DNA from 3 places in the Delftia sp. GW456-R20 genome. Region 1 is predicted to be linked to each of the others. Evidence: predicted binding sites of a transcription regulator. Region 1 holds the regulator's gene; each other region holds the start of a gene.
What was found. The regulator LexA, encoded in region 1, represses DNA repair genes until DNA is damaged. The targets are predictions, from matches to a motif close to ACTGTATNNNNATACAGT.

Region 1 (6,100 bases):
GGCGGCCGGGCCCGGAACGGTGTTGGTCAGCGAGGATTCCTGGCTGGCCGGCCTGTACCCCGGTGAGATGCAGTCGGTGGCCGATTACGTGCGTTGCAGCACGCGGCTCAAGGGGTTGATGGGGGCGCATGTACAGGCGCTGCTGGACGCTGGCGTGTCGGTGGTGCTGGATTTTCCGGCCAATACCCTGGAGGGGCGGGGCTGGGCGCGCAGCGTGTTCGAGAAAGTGGGCGCCTCGCACCGCCTGCATTTTCTGGATGTGCCTGACGAGGTCTGCAAGCAGCGCTTGCGTGTGCGCAATGCGGCAGGCGAGCATCCATTTCAGGCCAGCGATGAGCAATTCGATCTGATCACGAGCTACTTTGTCGCGCCCTCCGACGAGGAGGGCTTCGACGTGGTGCATCACCCGTATGCGCCGGTCTGAAGTGCCGGCCTGGACGAGAGACTTCGCCACTGCCTCATCCCATCATCTCAGCTTGATCGCGCTTGCACCTCCACCCAATAGCGGGTGCGGGTTCGCAGTTGCAGAGGAAAGCGGCTGACGAGCGCGGCCAGGGCGCGATCCGTGTCATCCACGGGAAAGGCGCCCGAGACAAGCATCCCGGCGACCTCGGCCGAGCAGCCCAGGTAGCCGGGCCGGTAGCGGGCAAGGGCGTCAATCAGCTGGCCCAACGGCATGTCCAGCGCGACCAGGCCGCCTTCATGCCAGCTGGCTGCAAAGGGGTCTGCGGACGTGGGCGGCTGGGTGGCGCTGGACGAGAAGGCTGCCTGCTGTCCGGCCTGCAATTGCGCGGAGGGCGCCTCGCTGTCCAGAGGCTGCAGGCGCACGGCCTTTTCCTGCACGGTGACATGGCACAGGCCATCGTCCGCAAGATGGACCGTGAAGCGCGTGCCCAGGGCCAGTACGTGGCCTTGTGGGGTCTGCACGCTGAAGGGGCGGCCCAGCGCGTCGGGCTCGGTGGCGACGAGGATGCGGCCCCGGTGCAGGCGCAGCAGGCGCTGGCGGTCGTCAAAAACGGTGTCCAAGGCGGTTGCCGTATCCAGGGCCACCAGGGAGCCGTCGGGCAGCGTCAGATCCCGGCGCTCGCCCGTGGCTGTGCGCTGCCCGGCCTGCCAGCTTTCCAGTGGTGCGCCTTTCCAGGCCATCCAGGCCGTGGCGCCGCTGCCCAGGCCTAAAGCCATACCGCGCACCACGGAGCGGCGGGTGGGCGAGGCGCGGCGCCCCAGCGCCTGGCGCGCCAGGGGGGCGGGCAGATGCGACAGCTGCGCGGTGACGGATTGCACGCGCAGCCAGGCGCGCTGGTGGGCGGGATCGGCCTCATGCCATTTTTGCCAGTCCTGTTGCAGGCCCGCTGTGGCGGAGGCGCCGCGCAGTTTCACGTGCCAGGCGGCGGCCTCATGCAAGGCGCGGCGGTCGTTGCCTTCCAGATGTCTCTCGCCCATGTGGCTATGCCAGGACCAGGCAGCAATGCTCCATCGCCCGGGTCAGGTAGTTGCTGACGGTGCGCAGCGATACACCCAGGCGCTGGGCGATCTCTGGGTAGCTCAGTTCCTCGAACTGGGCCAGCACGAAGGCTTCGCGAACCTTGGGGGGAAGACCCTGGAGCATGCGGTCCACATCCAGCAGGGTTTGCTGGACGATGGCCTGCTCTTCGGGCGAAGGCGCCAGCGATTGCGGCAACTGGGCCAGATAGTCCAGATAGGACTGCTCCAGCGTGCGGCGGCGAAACAGGTCGGCGACCAGGCCCCGGGCGATGGTGGCCAGGTAGCGCCTGGGTTCGCGGATGTCCTGCTGCGGCAGGGGCGAGCGCAGCAGGCGCACAAAGGTGTCCTGGGCCAGGTCGGCGGCATCGTCACGGTTGCCCAGGCGTTTGCGCAGCAGGCTTTCCAGCCAGGGATGGTGGTTCTGGTAGAGGCTGTGCACGGAGAAGGCTGGGGCGGAGGAGGCGGGCGCAGTGGCAATCGCTGCTGCAAAAGATAATAAGAATGCTTATCAATTATCTTTCAGGCCGGCGCCCCTTCCGCAAAGAGGGCGTCCACTTGTTGCATGTGCGCTACAGGGGAGGCGCAAGCTTGTGTCTGCTTTGCGCAGGCCGATTACCCGTGCGGCACGCGGTCCGCGCCACCCAGGTTTGTGTCGTGCAAGGTGTGTCGCACACCTTGCATCGGGCCTCAGTTGGACGCTGATCCGCCGTGTGCCTCCATGCGCTCCAGCGCAGCGCAGACATCGGCCATTCGCCCGGAGATGAACAGGCATTCCGGCTGCTCCTGCGGCGACCGCTGGATGATGCGCAGACCTGAAGGCTGCTCCGGCGCGGATTGCAGGGCAGGCTGCGCCGGCAGCAAGGGCAGGATCAGCTGAGCATCTCCATGGTCTGCAGCGCGTGCGGCCTTGCCGCGGCGCTGCTGGCTGCGCCGGCGTGCCTTGCTGAAAGAGATCACGTTGGCGGGCTCGGGTGCTGCAGCAGGTAATGGCTGGCACGCAGGGGCTTGTGCAAGAGGCATGGCCGACTCCATGGCGGTCGCAGTCAGGCGGATGCCATGTGCCAGGCGCAGGAAGGAAAAAGAAGACAGTGTTGGCAGAGCGAATCCCATGTGACGACTCCTGTTGGCGTGTTTCAAAGAGGCATGGACACAGGCAGGATTGCGGTTTGCGGGCAAAGCTCCGCCCAGGGCGAAGCTCCAAGGCTTCGCGCCTACCACCTGGGCGGTGCGTGAATGGGGTGAGGCGGCCGGAGAAGGGCCGCCAGTCCGGCTTACATGGACATGCTGTTGCGGATCAGCCCCACGGCCAGGCCTTCAATGGCAAAGGCCTCTTCGGGGGCGACGCGGATCACCGGGTAATCGGGGTTCTCCGGCAGAAGTTCCACGCCCTGCGTGGTGCGGCGCAGGCGCTTGACGGTGACTTCGTCACCCAGGCGCGCCACGACGATCTGGCCGTTGCGGGCTTCGTGTGCGGACTGCACGGCCAGCAGATCGCCGTCCATGATGCCCGCGTCGCGCATGGACATGCCACGCACGCGCAGCAGATAGTCGGGGCGCGTCTGGAACAGGCTGGGCTCGACGGAATAGGTTTGGTCGATGTGTTCCTGCGCGAGAATGGGCGAGCCCGCCGCAACGCGGCCCACCAGGGGCAGCATCAGCGGTGCCAGGGCCGACAGCGGCAGTCCGAAGCTGGTGCCGCGCGCAGCATTGATGTTGCGCACGGTGTCGGTACGCAGGCGAATGCCGCGCGAGGTGCCGCTGACCAGTTCGATCACGCCTTTGCGGGCCAGGGCCTGCAGGTGTTCTTCCGCAGCGTTGGCGGACTTGAAGCCCAGCGTGTTGGCGATTTCCGCGCGGGTGGGAGGTGCGCCCGTGCGGGAGATGGCGGCCTGGATCAGGTCCAGGATCTGTTGCTGGCGGGCGGTGAGCTTGGGATGGTCGAGCATGGCGTGCGTCCGGTCCTTGAGGGCAGATGGCAGGCTGGGAGGCCATCTGATGATTTATACAGTATCTGTATTTTTAACCAGTTTTCCAAGAGGTGCAAGTGGGGCAGTCAAAGTTGGTGATTCTGGGCACGGGCGGGACCATCGCCGGCCGGGCGGATTCGCAGTCGCAGGGCGTGGGGTACAAGGCCGGGCAGATCACGGTGCAGTCGCTGCTGGAGGCCGTGCCGGACCTGGAGCAGCAGGCGCTGGGACCCGTGCAGACGCAGCAGATCGCGCAGGTGGACAGCAAGGATATGGACTGGCCCGTGTGGCGCGCGTTGCTGCGCGCCTGCACGCAGGCACTGGAGGATGCGGACACACGCGCCGTGGTGATCACGCATGGAACGGACACGCTGGAAGAGACGGCCTGGCTGCTGCACAGCCTGCTGCCGGCCACCAAGCCCATTGTGCTGACCTGCGCCATGCGCCCGGCCACGGCCCTGTTGGCAGACGGACCGCAGAATCTGCGCGATGCCGCGACCGTGGCTGCCAGCGGCGGGCGCAGCGGCGTATGGGTGGTGACAGGTGGCGAGGTGCATACGGCAGCCCAGGTGCAGAAGGTCCATCCCTATCGGCTGCAGGCAATGCGCTCCGTGGAAGGCGGGCCGCAGGCGTTGGTGGAGGAAGGGCGTGTGCGCTGGCTGGTGCCCGATGCGCCGTCCTCCCCCTCCGCACCGTCCATACGGGCAATGGTGCCTGTGACCATGTCATCTGATCTGCTGGCGCTGGATGAGCTGCCCTGGGTCGAGGTGGTGTTCAGCGGCGCCTTGGCACGTGCCAGCGGCGTGGATGCGCTGGTGGCGGCAGGCGTGCGTGGCATCGTCGTGGCTGGCACGGGCAATGCGACGGTTCACGAAGGTATGGAAGCGGCCTTGCAGCGTGCCCGCGACAGGGGTGTCTGGATCTGGCGGGGCACGCGCTGCGCTGAAGGCCTGCCCGTGGCCTCGGGCCTTGGGACCAACCCGGCAGAGGCTGATCTGGCGCAGCTGCCTGTGGCAAAGGCCCGGATTGCGATGATGCTGGCGCTGGCAGCACAGCCGCGCGATTGAGCCGGGCGGCGACGCCGGCATTTCTTCAGTTGCTGGCGGTCAACAAAAAAGCACCCGGCGGGTGCTTTTTTCGTTGCGGCACATGGCCTGCATCACTCAGCCAGTGCAGCCAGTGCGCGTTGGGTGATGTCCTCGACCGAGCCCAGGCCGCTGATGGCGCGGTACTTGGGCGCCGCTGCGGCTTCCTTTTCGGCCCATGCGCGGTAGTAGTCCACCAGGGGGCGGGTCTGGCTGCTGTAGACGTCCAGGCGCTTCTTGACGGTTTCTTCCTTGTCGTCTTCGCGCTGCACCAGCGGCTCGCCGGTCACGTCGTCCTGGCCTTCGACCTTGGGTGGATTGAACTTGACGTGGTAGGTGCGGCCCGAGGCGGGGTGGGAGCGGCGGCCGCTCATGCGCTCGATGATGGCATCGAAGGGCACGTCGATCTCCAGCACGTAGTCCAGCTTCACGCCGGCGGCCTTCATGGCGTCTGCCTGGGGAATGGTGCGGGGAAATCCATCAAACAGGAAGCCGTTGGCGCAATCGGCCTGGGCGATGCGTTCCTTGACCAGATTGATGATCAGGTCGTCGCTGACCAGTTGGCCGGCGTCCATCACGGCCTTGGCCTGTTGGCCCAGGGGCGTTCCGGCCTTGACGGCGGCACGCAGCATGTCACCGGTGGAAATCTGGGGGATGCCGTACTTCTGGCAGATGAAAGCGGCTTGCGTGCCTTTGCCGGCGCCGGGTGCGCCCAACAAAATCAGTTTCATGGAAGTCCTTGAGGAGAGTAGAAATTCTTGTCTGCCGGATCGGCCCACCGGGGCGGACAGTCCATGCGTCATATTTTTGTCGCGGGCAAGGATAGCACGCACAGGGCTAACACTGGCTTACACGCAGAGGGCAAAACTGTCGCCTGTGCAATCTCCAAAAACTGCGTTTTGCTGTCCGACAAAACCGCATGTGCAGTTGTGATGTGAATGGCGATGCCGGGCATCGCCATTGGCGCATCTGTATTGGCGTATGCGGGATCGGATTCAGGCGGACAACTGGGCGCGCACCCGTTCCAGGTCTTCGGGGGTGTCAACGCCGGGGCCTGGTGCATGGGGCGTGAGGTGGACGGCGATGCGGTGGCCATGCCACAGCGCACGCAACTGTTCCAGCGCCTCCAGCACCTCGGTGGGGGCGGGAGAAAGCTGTGGGAAGCTGCGCAGGAAACCGGCACGGTAGCTGTAGATGCCGATGTGGCGCAGGGGCGCGAAGCCGGGGTGACCCGGCGCTGCCGCTGCAGATGCCGTCTCCCACCATGCCTGGCCTGCATGCTCACGCGCAAAGGGGATGGGTGCGCGGCTGAAATAGTGGGCCATGCCCTGGGCATCGCAGACGACCTTGACCACGTTCGGGTTGGTGAAGTCGGCCAGGCTGTCGATGGCATGTGCCGCCGTGCCCATGCTGGCCGAGGGCCGCTGCGGCAGCAGGGCGGCCACGGCATCGATGAGGTCGGGAGCGATCAACGGTTCGTCGCCCTGGACGTTGACGACGATGTCGTCGCCATCCAGGCCCAGCAGTTCGCAGGCCTCGGCCAGGCGGTCGCTGCCGCTGGCG
Region 2 (6,100 bases), on a different contig from region 1:
TCCCATGTGGAAATGGCCTACGCCTTCACCGAAGCCGGCTTCGACGCGGTGGACGTGCACATGACCGACCTGCAAAGCGGCCGCGCGCAGCTGCAGGACTTCGCCGGCGTGGTGGCCTGCGGCGGCTTCAGCTACGGCGACACGCTGGGCGCCGGCATCGGCTGGGCGCGCTCCATCACCTTCAACGACAGCCTGTCCGCGCAGTTCCAGCAGTTCTTTGGCCGCAGCGACACCTTCGGCCTGGGCGTGTGCAACGGCTGCCAGATGTTTGCCGAGCTGGCCGACATCATTCCCGGTGCGCAGGACTGGCCGCGTTTCACGCAGAACCAGAGCAACCGCTTCGAGGCGCGCCTGTCCATGGTGGAAGTGCTGGAGTCGCGCAGCCTGTTCCTGCAGGGCATGGCCGGCAGCCGCCTGCCCATCGCCGTGGCCCACGGCGAAGGCTTTGCCAACTTCCGCTTCCGCGGCAATGCGGACAAGGCCATCGCCTCCATGCGCTATGTGGACAACCACGGCAAGGCCACCGAGCAGTACCCGTTCAATCCCAATGGATCGGCCGGCGGCCTGACGGCAGTGACCACGGCCGATGGCCGCTTCACGGCCATGATGCCCCACCCCGAGCGCGTGTTCCGCAACGTGCAGATGAGCTGGACCAACGGCGACAAGTCGGAATTCAGCCCCTGGATGCGCGTGTGGCGCAACGCCCGCAAGTGGCTGGGTTGATGCACTGAGCGACGCTGCAAAGCAGACAAAGGCCCTTCGGGGCCTTTGTCTTTTGCGTCTGTCCTTACTGCTCCAGCATCTGCCCTGTGCGCGCGCGGGCCTGCTGGACCAGGGTGGAGATCAGCACCGTCTCGGGCAGGTTGTGCCAGTAGCGGCGCGGCATCTCGCGCAGCATGGCCTGCTCCTTCAGGCGCGCCGGGTTGAAGGTGCTGGCGTAATAGGTCAGCCACAGGGCCTCGCCCGCGTCGGCTGGCGGGGCATCGCTGCGGCGCGCGCCGGGCGCCAGGCGCAGCGCATGGCCGTCCCAGTGCGCGCTGCATTGCGGTGTGAGGATGGCCCAGTGCATGTTGGCAAAGCGCTTGCAGAAGAAGGGCGCTGCCGCGCGCACGATGTGGTGCTCGGGCTCGAACCAGGCAATGTGCAGATCGGGCTGGTCCGGTCGCTGCGTGGTCCGAAAGCGCACAAAGGCGTGCATCTTGTGGATCTCGCGCGAGACGGGGCGGGCCAGGGCCTCGATGGCGCGCCAGTCCGCATCCAGCGCATCCAGCCGCAGTTCGGGCCGGGCCTGCATGCGCGCCAGCCATCGGTGGCATAGCTCGAAGCGGCCCGCCGCGCGGTGCATGCAGGCATGGCGCAGCGCGGACATCTGGGTGTCCGACAGGGACAGCCCTGCCTCGCCGGGGCCGGCCAGCCCGGCGAGTGCCGAGGCGGGCATGGCCTGCTCCGGCGCGCTGGAAAACAGATCCACCCCCGCGCCAAGTTGCTGCGCACCCCGCGTGTCGGGCCACCGCCAGCGCACCACAGCGGGGTCGGCGCCATGGGCCAGCAGCGCCCTGCAGGCTGCGCGAAAGCCGGGCCAGTCGTCGGGACTGTCGAGTTCGATGGTGAGAGCCTGTGCTTGCATGGCGTGCTCCAGGCGCTAGAACAGGCTGGCCTGCAGCGCGCTTTGCACGCGCATGCCGCTGTGCCGCGCCTGGGCCTGGCTGGCCTGCGACTGCGCGATCAGCCGGGTGCGCAGCGCGGCCGAGTCGGTCTCGCCCAGCAGGGGCCGGTGGCCGTCGATCAGCACGAAGGGCAGGGCCTTTTGCACGGGGGCGCGCAGCCGCAGCAGATCGTCCAGCCGCAGCCTGCGCACGCGGCGCGCCGCCAGCAGGCGGTCCACCGTCTGCGTGCCCAGGCCCGGCACGCGCAGCAGCAGGCTGCGCGGCGCACGGTTGAGGTCCACGGGGAACTGCTGTCGGTTGGCCAGTGCCCAGGCCAGCTTGGGGTCGATCTCCAGGTCCAGCATGCCGTGGCGGCTGGCCGCCGCGATCTCGCCCGCCCCGTAGCCGTAGAAGCGCATCAGCCAGTCGGCCTGGTAGAGCCGGTGCTCGCGCATGAGGGGCGGCGCCTGCGGCGGCAGATCGCGCGAGGCATCGGGAATGGGGCTGAAGGCCGAGTAGTACACGCGGCGCAGGCCGTAGCCTGCATACAGCGTGTGGCTGGATTCGAGGATGTCGGCATCGGTTGCGCGGTCGGCGCCCACGATCATCTGCGTGCTCTGCCCGCCCGGCGCAAAGCGCGGCACGGCGGCGCGCTGCGCGGGCGCGCCGGGCAGGGACTGCGCCAGGCGCTGCTCGCGCGTGGCCGCGCGCCAGGCCTGCACATGCCGGTCCACGCCCTGCATGGCCTGGCGTATGCGCTGCCCATCCTTTTCAGGCGCGAACTGCGCCAGGCCGCTGGCCGTGGGCAGTTCCACATTGATGCTCAGGCGGTCGGCATGGCGGCCTGCCTGGGCCAGCAATTCGGGGGCGGCATCCGGGATGGTCTTGAGGTGGATGTAGCCGCGAAAGTCATGCTCCTCGCGCAGGCGGCGCGCCACTTCCACCAGTTGCTCCATGGTGTAGTCGCTGGAACGGATGATGCCGCTGGACAGGAACAGCCCCTCGATGCAGTTGCGCCGGTAGAAGTCCAGCGTCAGCTGCACCACCTCGGCCACCGTGAAGCGGGCGCGCTGCACGTTGGAGCTCTTGCGGTTGATGCAGTAGCGGCAGTCGAAGATGCAGACATTGGTCAGCAGGATCTTGAGCAGCGAGATGCAGCGCCCGTCGGGCGCATAGCTGTGGCAGATGCCCATGCCGGTGACCGAGCCCATGCCCTTGCCGTCCAGCGAGTCGCGTCCCTGCGACCCGCTGGAGGCGCAGCTGGCGTCGTACTTGGCGGCGTCGGCGAGGATGAAAAGTTTGCGTTGCAGCTCCATGGCTGTATAAATATACAGTATATTTGCCTGGCACGTCCGGTTTCCTGAGAGCCCATCCCCCAGCCAGGGTCTGGTCCGGCCTTGCCTGGCTGCGGGTGGAACGCACTGTCGCGCTATCGCAATGGGCAGCGGATTGCAATGGTTGCCAGTGCAATGGAATGAAACCGTTTTCAGTGCGGAATGAGTGCTTGCTTTCAATGGGTGGCGATGTGCATCGCAGGAAATGGTGAATGCGTGTTTCCTGCGTCTTTTGCAATGCCTGAAGGTTGGCATGGCTTGGTGTCATCAATGCACGCGCTGATATAGCGCAGCTGGCTGCACGCCATGGGGGGTTCCCATTCATGGGAGAGAGGTTGGGTGTTGTTGTGAATTGTTTCAAATTGCCGATAACTATTGCTGATAGGCTTTCGGGTTTGCCGGGCGGTGCCGTTTCATTCAATGCGCCCGGCGATGACAAACACTTGGAGAGGGAGCTTCGGTGTCGCGTGTATTAGGAACAGAGAGCGAAGTGCTGGCGCTGTCGCCGGACGCCTCATCCAGCAAGGCCGCCAAGGGCCTGCAATCGCCCGCCAAATGGCCCGCCATGGGCGCCAATGATGTGGCGGTCTGGGGTGAATGCCAGGGCAGCGGCAGCAAGCCCTACCAGACCCAGGTGGACCTGTCGGGGCCTTCCTTCAAATGCTCTTGCCCCAGCCGCAAATTCCCCTGCAAGCACGGGCTGGCGCTGATGCTGATGCGTGCCGGCGGGCAAGTCCCCGAAGGCGTTGATCCGCCCGCCTGGGTGCAGACCTGGCTGGACAGCCGCCAGGAAAAGGCCGAGAAGAAAGAGGCCAAGGCTGCCGCCGCAGCGGCCGAGCCGCCACCCGATCCCGAGGTCGCGGCCAAACAGCAGGCCAGGCGCGAGGACAAGCGCTGGGACAAGGTCGAAGCCGGCCTGCAGGAACTGTCGCTGTGGATGCAGGACATGGTGCGTGCGGGCCTGGCCAACCAGGCTGGAGACTCCCAGATGCGCCAGCGCTGGAACACCATGGCCGCGCGCATGGTCGATGCGCAGGCCACCGGCATGGCGGCGCGCATCAAGGACTGCCGGGATCTGGTGGACAGCCACCGAGACTGGCCGCGCGACATGCTGGTGCAGCTGGGTCACTGGCAGTTGATCATCGACGCCGTGCGCCGCCGCGAATCGCTCAGCCCCGAGGTCAAGGCCGACGTGATGGCCGCGTTGGGCTGGCCCATGGACAAGGCCGAGGTGCAGGCCAGGGGCCAGCTGGTCGAGGACGAATGGCTGGTGGCCGGCCTGCGCATGATCGAGCGCGAAGGCCGGCTCATGGAGCGGCGCGTCTGGCTGCAGGGCCAGCGCACGGGGCGCATGGCCCTGGTGCTGGACTATGCGCAGGGCGGGCGCGGCTTTGAATCGGCCTGGGTGCCTGGCCATCGCTACGGCTGCGCGCTGAATTTCTATCCGGGCCACGCGCCGCTGCGCGCCATTGCGGCCAATGGCAACGGGCCTGCGCTGCCTGCCGATGGCGCCAGTCCGCTGGCCACATCGGCCGGGGGCGACGTCCTGCAACTGCTGGGCCAGCGCATTGCTGCCAACCCGCTGCAGGCCACGCAGCCGCTGTGCCAGGACCGGCTGCGGCTGGTGCCCGCCCAGGGCCAGTGGTTTGCGGCCTGGCCCCAGGCGCTGGATGCATCGCCGGTCGCCCCTGGCACGGCGGCGCCAGTGCAGCCCGTTCCCGTGGCGATTGACGATGCCGAGGCCTGGCGCCTGCTGGCGCTCAGCGGCGGTGCGCCCATGCAGCTGTTTGGCGAATGGGAGCCCGGCCCGGCCGTGGGCCGCTGGCGGCTGCTGAGTGCCTGGCAGGCCCGCGAGGGCGAAACCGCCCAGCAATGTATCTGGCAGAACCAGGGTGATCCGGTATGAGCAACGCACAACTTTGGGCTGCGCTGCAGCAATCGGCCATGGTCGGCTCGGACCGGCTGGCCGTGCCGCCTGCGCTGGCTTCAGGCGTGGACCCGTCCGCAAGCGGGTCGCAGCAGGCCGTGCAGGCCGCGCTGCAGCCCCGCGCTGACGTGGCCGGTGACTCGCCTGCCCAGCAACTGCTGCGGGCCAGCGCCGTGGCGGCCGTGTTCGAGCGGGCCGGCTGGCAGCCTGGCGCGCAGGTGCGCCTGACGGCACCGCTGGCCGTGCCGGCCGCAGCGCCTGCGGAGTCGCGCACCGCGCCTGCCGATGCGCGCCTGCACACCCTGATGGGCGACGTGCTCAAGGACGGCCCGTTCGAGCTGCAGGCCTCCATGCTGCGCACCCTGGACCAGGCCGGCCAGCGCCTGCCCCATGACCTGCTGGTGCCTGCGCTGGAGCAGGGCCGCCAGTCCGTGGAGCTGCGCCAGTGGCTGGCCCCCGTGCTGGGCGAGCGCGGGCGCTGGCTGGGCGCGCTCAACCCGCAATGGGGCTATGCCAGCGGCGTGGAGGAAACCGCCGACCCCGAACTGGTCTGGCAGGAGGGCTCGGTGGAGCAGCGCGTGGCCCTGCTGCGCAGCGAGCGCGCAACCGATGCCGCCAAGGCCCGCACGCGGCTGGAAGGCAGCCTGAAGGAGCTGGGCGCCAAGGAGCGCCTGCCCCTGGTCCAGGCCCTGGCCGTCGGGCTGGGCATGGACGATGAGCCGCTGCTCGAAAAACTGCTGTCCGACCGCAGCAAGGAGATCCGCGAGAACGCCGCGCAAATGCTCTCGTGCCTGCCGGACAGCGCGCACAGCCAGCGCGTCATGGGCTGGATGCAGTCCATGCTGCAGCAGGACGACAAGGGCCAGTGGATCGTGGAGCCTCCCGAAGAAGGCCTCAAGGAATGGGAGCGCGACGGCATCACGCTCAAGCCCGACGCCTACCACCGTGGCGGCAAGAAGGCCTGGCTGCTGGAGCAGATGGTGCAGCTCACGCCCGTGTCCTTCTGGACCCGCGCCCTGGGCCTGACGCCCCTGGAAGTGATGGAGTGGAGCCGGCGCAGCGACTGGAAATCCTCGCTGCGCCAGGGCTGGGTGCAGGCCCTGCAGTACCAGCTGGACGTGGAATGGATCGATGCCGCCCAGACCATGGGCCGCGACATGCGCCACGACGCCCTCCTGCCCGCCCTCATGGCC
Region 3 (6,100 bases), 2.7 Mb from region 1:
ACATCCGCAGCGAGCCGCTGCAGAACTTCTTCCAGCACATCGACAGCTATGCAGCCGGCACCGTGCCCGTGTCCGGCTGGGTCCACTCGCCCGATGCGAAGCTGCAAAAGCAGCTGGCCGTGGCCGTCTTCGTGGACGGGCATCCTTACTCGCACGCCCCCGTGCACATGCACCGCCAGGACGTGGCTCAGGCCAAGCCCGGGTTCCTCACGCCCGATGTGGGCTGGCGTGCCGACATCCGCTATCCGGCGCTGGGGGAGGGCCTGCACCGCATCGACGTGGTGCTGCAGGCCGGTGGACGCAGCCTGGGCCTGCTGGCCACGCGCCAGATCGCCGTGATGGACCGCAACCAGGGCGAGCCCAGGCCCCATGCCGCCGAGGCCTTGCCCGACTTCGGCAAGCTGCCGGACGGCGTGGAATTCTGGGTGGACAGCCCGCAGGACCGGCTGGCGCTGTTCTACAACCCGCTGGTCACGGACTGGAACGATTTCCGCGAGCAGCAGGTGGCCGACTACATCCAGGGCTTTTCCGAGCACATCGGCCACGGCTGCCTGGGCCGGGTTCCTCGCTTTGCCCACCAGCTCAACCCCCATGCGAATCCGAGCTGGGATGCCAACCGCTATGCCGTGGAGCGCAGCCTGCAGCGCATGCCGGGACTGTCCCTGGGCGTCAGCCTGTACGGCGAAGATACCTACGGCCCGCTGGTCGGCCAGATGCTGCGCCGCTATGGCCACACGGCCTATGGCGTGACGGAGTTCCATCCGCTGGTGGCACTGTCGCCGCAGCGGCTGGAGAAAGTGCTGACCATGCACCGCCGCCAGGGTGCGCGCTTCCTGTCCTTCTTCATGGAAGCCCGGCCCGAGGATGCGACGGGCACGCAGTCCAGCAACGAGTTCTCGTTCGATGCGGACAACACCGCGCATGGCTCGGATGCGCTGTACCACTCGCTGCGCCAGCTGCTGCAGCCGCACTGATCTGCCGCGCGCAGCCATCGACGTGTCTTCCGTGCAGAACAACTCGCCCGTGGCCGCTGGCCGGGCCACCGCCATCGGACTGCTGGCCGTGGTGTGCTGGAGCTGCACCGTGGGCCTGATGCGCTCGGTGGCCGAGCCGCTGGGCGCCGTGGGCGGTGCCGCCATGCTCTACACGGTCAGCGCACTGTGCGTGGCCGCCGTGCGCGGCTTGCCCAGGCCCTCGCAGTGGCGGGCCATGCATCCGGCCTATTTCTGGGGCTGCGGCCTGCTGTTTGCGGTCTACGAGATCTGCCTGTCGCTGGCGATTGGCCTGGCGCAGGACCGCGCCCAGGCACTGGAGCTGGGGCTGATCAATTACCTGTGGCCCAGCCTGACCATCGTTTTGGCCGTGCTGCTGCGCCAGCAGCATGCGCGCTGGTGGCTGTGGCCCGGCGTGCTGCTGTGCCTGTGGGGGCTGACGCGCGTACTGGGCGGCGACTCGCTGCAACTGCGGGGCATGGCGGACCACATGCTGTCCAACCCGCTGGCGTATGGACTCGCTTTTGGCGCCGCCCTGCTGTGGCCCTGCTATTCGCTGGCTGCGCGGCGCTGGGGCGGTGGCCACAATGCCGTGGGCCTTTTCCTGATATGGACCGCGCTGGCGTTGTGGATCAAATGGCTGTGGCTGGGCGGTGAAGGCGGCATGCAATGGTCGGGCACCGTGGTGCTTCAATTGCTGGCCGTGGGCGGGCTCACCGCCCTGGGCTACAGCTGCTGGGAGCACGGCATACAGCACGGGCATCTGGCCGTGATGGCTGCCGCCTCGTACTTCACGCCCGTGTTCTCTGCCTTGCTGGCCAGTGCCTGGCTGCAGGTGCAGCCGGGCTGGGGCTTCTGGCAGGGCGTGGTGCTGGTGACCGTGGGGTCGCTGGTGTGCTGGGGTGCGACCCGGCGCGCAGACTAGCCTTCGTCCTCTGCTCCTGCATCCCAGTCTTCGCTGCGGCCCCGCAGCACCTTGCTCGCAATTTCTCCACCAAAACCGCGGGCGGCCAGAAAGCGCATCTGCTTGAGTCGTTCCTGCGGTGTGGCCGGTGGTGCGCCGAAGCGCTGGCGCCATACGGCAAGGGCGCGCTGCAGTTCGGTGGCGCGCAGTTGCTCTGCGGCGGCGCGCACCAGTCCGTCGTCCAGCCCCTTGTTGCGCAACTCCTGCACCACGCGTGCCGTGCCAAAGCGCGCGGCCTTGCGGTGCAGCACGGACTCGGCCACGCGCTGGGCACTGATGAAGCCGCGCTGCTCCAGCGCGTCGAGCATGGCGCCCAGGTCTTCGCCTTCCTCCACATGGGGGGCGAGCTTGCGTTCCAGCTCCAGCCGTGAATGTTCGCGCTGGCCCAGCAGCTTGAGCGCCCGACCCTTGAGCGACAACTTGGCGAATCCCATGCGGCAATGTCTCCTGAATCGTCCCGAATAAAAAAGGCCCCCACGCTCCCCTTGCTGCGCAAGGTCCGCTGCCCCCCAAGGGGGCCGCTTTTTTGCCTTGGGGCGTCCCGGCGATAAAAAAGGCGCAGACGTGAGCCTGCGCCAAGATGGCAAACACAGTGTGTGCAGGCGCGGCGGCGCCTGCAGTGAGGGGTCAGGCCGCTCAGGCTTCGATCACGCCGTCCTTGTCGGCCTTGGCCTTGCCCGCCTTGGCGGCCTTGGCTTCGGGAGCATCGCCACCGGCCGTGGGCAGCAGGGCGATGCCCAGGCTGTCGCGCACCTTGTTCTCGATCTCCACGGCCAGGCCGCTGTTCTCGCGCAGGAATTCGCGGGCGTTGTCGCGGCCCTGGCCGATCTTCTCGCCGTTGTAGGCATACCAGGCGCCCGACTTGTCGAGGATCTTGGCGTTGACGCCCATGTCCAGGATTTCACCTTCGCGCGAGATGCCCTCGCCGAAGAGGATGTCGAACTCGGCGGTCTTGAACGGAGGCGAGACCTTGTTCTTGACGACCTTGACCTTGGTCTCGTTGCCGATGGCCTCGTCGCCCTTCTTGATGGTGCCGGTGCGGCGGATGTCCAGGCGGACCGAGGCGTAGAACTTCAGCGCATTGCCGCCCGTGGTGGTTTCGGGGCTGCCGAACATCACGCCGATCTTCATGCGGATCTGGTTGATGAAGATGACCATGCAGTTGGTCTTCTTGATGGTGGCTGTCAGCTTGCGCAGCGCCTGGCTCATCAGGCGGGCCTGCAGGCCGGGCAGCTGGTCACCCATCTCGCCTTCGATTTCGGCCCGGGGTGTGAGGGCGGCCACCGAGTCCACGACGATCATGTCCACGGCGCCCGAACGCACCAGGCTGTCCACGATTTCCAGGGCCTGCTCGCCGGTATCGGGCTGGCTGATCAGCACTTCGTTGAGGTTCACGCCCAGCTTCTGGGCGTAGCTGGTGTCCAGTGCGTGCTCGGCGTCGATGAAGGCGCAGGTGCCGCCCTGCTTTTGCATTTCGGCGATGACCTGCAGCGTCAGCGTGGTCTTGCCCGAGGATTCAGGGCCGTAGATCTCGATCACGCGGCCACGGGGCAGGCCGCCAACGCCCAGGGCGATGTCCAGGCCCAGCGAGCCGGTGGAGACGACCTGGATGTCCTGGATGGCTTCGCCTTCACCCAGGCGCATGATCGTGCCCTTGCCGAACTGCTTTTCGATCTGGGCGAGTGCGGCCTGCAGGGCCTTGGCTTTTTCACTGTTGGCGGTGGTGACGGCGGTGTTCATGCGGACTCCTGGGTTGGCTGGGGTTTCAGCTCTGTATTTGCATTCAGGCTGGATGCTTGAACAGTAGTTTATGGGCTTGTTGGTTTGTTTTGTTGGTGTTTTTAGTCAGTTTTCCTGACTTGTTGGATTTGCCTCCACAATGCATCCATGAGTGAGTTTTCCCCCGTCACGCCGCCCGCCGACGCCTGGCGCCAGACCCACTTGGGCCGCCTGCTCGGCCATGCCATGCGGCGGTTCGACGCGCGTGTGCTGCAGCTCATGGCGCGCGATGTGGAGGTGCCGCTGGCGCTGTCCAATCTTGCGGCGCGCGACAAGGTGGGTGCGGCCCACATCCACATCACGCGGCATCTGTCGCTGGCTGGCGACAGGCTCACCGACCTGGCCGAGCGCGCTGGCATGACCAAGCAGTCCATGGGCGACCTGGTGGCCCAGTGCGAGGCCTGGGGCCTGGTCACGCGCGAAAGCGACGAGCGCGATGCGCGCGCACGCCGCATCCGCTTCACGCCTGCGGGCCTGGCATGGCTGCAGGCCTTCCATGACGCCGTGTCCCAGGCCGAGGCCGAGTTCCGCGAGGAAGTCGGCGACGACATCGCCACCGTGGTGGCGCTGGGGCTGGAGGCCTATGCGGGCGGCGGCTCACTCGGGTAAGGTCCCTGCCCGTGGGGCGGGGCGCATCCTAGAATCCTAGGAATCAAAGGCGCGCATTTCCAACATTCAGAGCGCGTCTGTATTTCAGGAGACAACCCCATGCGCATTCTGATTGCCGAAGACGACCAGGTCCTAGCCGATGGTCTGCTGCGCAGCCTGCGCGGCTCGGGCGCCGTGGTCAGCCATGTGGCCAACGGCAGCGAGGCCGATACCGCGCTGATGACCAGCAGCGAGTTCGACCTGCTCATCCTGGACCTGGGCCTGCCCAAGATGCACGGGCTGGAAGTGCTCAAGAAGCTGCGCGGCCGGGGCGATGCGCTGCCGGTGCTCATCCTCACGGCGGCCGACAGCGTGGAAGAGCGCGTGCAGGGGCTGGACTACGGCGCCGACGACTACATGGCCAAGCCGTTTGCGCTGTCCGAGCTGGAGGCGCGTGTGCGCGCTCTCACGCGGCGCGGCATGGGTGGCGCCAGCAGCACCATCAAGCATGGCCCCCTTGTCTACGACCAGGCCGGCCGCGTGGCCACCATCGACGGCAAGATGGTCGAGCTGTCGGCGCGCGAGCTGGGCCTGCTGGAAGTGCTGCTGCAGCGGGCCGGGCGGCTGGTCAGCAAGGACCAGTTGGTCGAGCGTCTGTGCGAATGGGGCGACGAGGTCAGCAACAACGCCATCGAGGTCTATATCCACCGCCTGCGCAAGAAGATAGAGCGCGGCCCCATCCGCATCGCCACCGTGCGCGGCCTGGGCTACTGCCTTGAGAAGATCGCTTCCTGAGGCAGCTGCCCCGGCTGTCAGGCCCGGGTTGGCTTGCCTGCGCATAGTGGCGGATGCCACGGGGCCGTGAACCCGTCGTGAGGGCTGCCCGCCGATGAAAATCTTCCAGCGTGAACAGCGCTCACTGTTCGGCGAGATCCTTGACTGGATGCTCACGCCGCTGCTGCTGCTGTGGCCCGTGAGCCTGGCGCTGACCTGGCTGGTGGCCCAGGGCCTGGCCAACAAGCCGTTCGATCGCGCGCTGGAGTACAACGCCCAGGCGCTGGCGCAGCTGGTGATGGTGCAGCAGGGCAAGGTGCTGTTCAACCTGCCGCAATCGGCCAGCGAGATCCTGCGCGCCGACGAGTCGGACACCGTGTATTTCCAGGTGTTGGGCGTGAAGGGCGAGTACCTGGCCGGCGAGCGCGATCTGCCGCTGCCGCCCGAGTCCCACGATCCGCCATCCGGCGATCTATCGCCCGGCGCTGCACCGACCGGCGGGGCCGTGCAACTGCGCGATGCGGAGTTTCGCGGCATTGACCTGCGCGTGGCCCATGTCTGGGTACGCATGCCCCTGCCCGACGAGCCCCAGGCCCTGGTCCAGGTGGCCGAGACGCGCGAAAAGCGCAGCGTGCTGGCCACGGAAATCATCAAGGGCGTGATGCTGCCCCAGTTCGTCATCCTGCCGCTGGCCGCCTTGCTGGTGTGGCTGGCGCTGGCGCGCGGCATCAAGCCGCTGCACCGGCTGGAGGAGCGCATCCGCGCGCGCCGGCCCGAGGACCTCTCGCCCATCAACCACAAGGACGTGCCGCTGGAAGTCGTGCCGCTGGTGGACTCGGTCAACGACCTGCTGGGTCGGCTCGGTGATTCGCTGGCCACGCAAAAGCGCTTCCTGGCCGACGCGGCCCACCAGCTCAAGACACCGCTGGCCGGGCTGCGCATGCAGGCCGAACTGGCCCAGCGCGAGGGCGTGAGCACGGAGGAGTTGCGGCAGTCCCTGGCA

Region 2: A4F85_RS05565 (putative DNA modification/repair radical SAM protein) is a predicted target of LexA. The motif match lies at 2,964-2,981, and genes of this name have one in related genera.
Region 3: recA (recombinase RecA) is a predicted target of LexA. The motif match lies at 3,727-3,744, and genes of this name have one in related genera.

The regions. Positions count from the first base shown of each region.
Region 1 is NZ_LWCN01000004.1:555,628-561,727, reverse strand. It holds gene A4F85_RS08080 (AAA family ATPase) at 1-424, shown strand, start outside; gene A4F85_RS08075 (FecR domain-containing protein) at 472-1,443, opposite strand; gene A4F85_RS08070 (sigma-70 family RNA polymerase sigma factor) at 1,448-1,924, opposite strand; gene A4F85_RS08065 (hypothetical protein) at 2,173-2,595, opposite strand; gene lexA (transcriptional repressor LexA) at 2,757-3,431, opposite strand; gene A4F85_RS08055 (asparaginase) at 3,530-4,519, shown strand; gene adk (adenylate kinase) at 4,612-5,268, opposite strand; gene kdsB (3-deoxy-manno-octulosonate cytidylyltransferase) at 5,533-6,100, opposite strand, start outside.
Region 2 is NZ_LWCN01000003.1:963,920-970,019, reverse strand. It holds gene purL (phosphoribosylformylglycinamidine synthase) at 1-723, shown strand, start outside; gene A4F85_RS05570 (TIGR03915 family putative DNA repair protein) at 788-1,627, opposite strand; gene A4F85_RS05565 (putative DNA modification/repair radical SAM protein) at 1,643-2,962, opposite strand; gene A4F85_RS05560 (SWIM zinc finger family protein) at 3,441-4,886, shown strand; gene A4F85_RS05555 (DUF5691 domain-containing protein) at 4,883-6,100, shown strand, end outside.
Region 3 is NZ_LWCN01000004.1:3,220,081-3,226,180, reverse strand. It holds gene A4F85_RS19755 (hypothetical protein) at 1-974, shown strand, start outside; gene yddG (aromatic amino acid DMT transporter YddG) at 997-1,917, shown strand; gene recX (recombination regulator RecX) at 1,914-2,390, opposite strand; gene recA (recombinase RecA) at 2,593-3,696, opposite strand; gene A4F85_RS19735 (MarR family winged helix-turn-helix transcriptional regulator) at 3,844-4,344, shown strand; gene A4F85_RS19730 (response regulator) at 4,444-5,118, shown strand; gene A4F85_RS19725 (sensor histidine kinase) at 5,213-6,100, shown strand, end outside.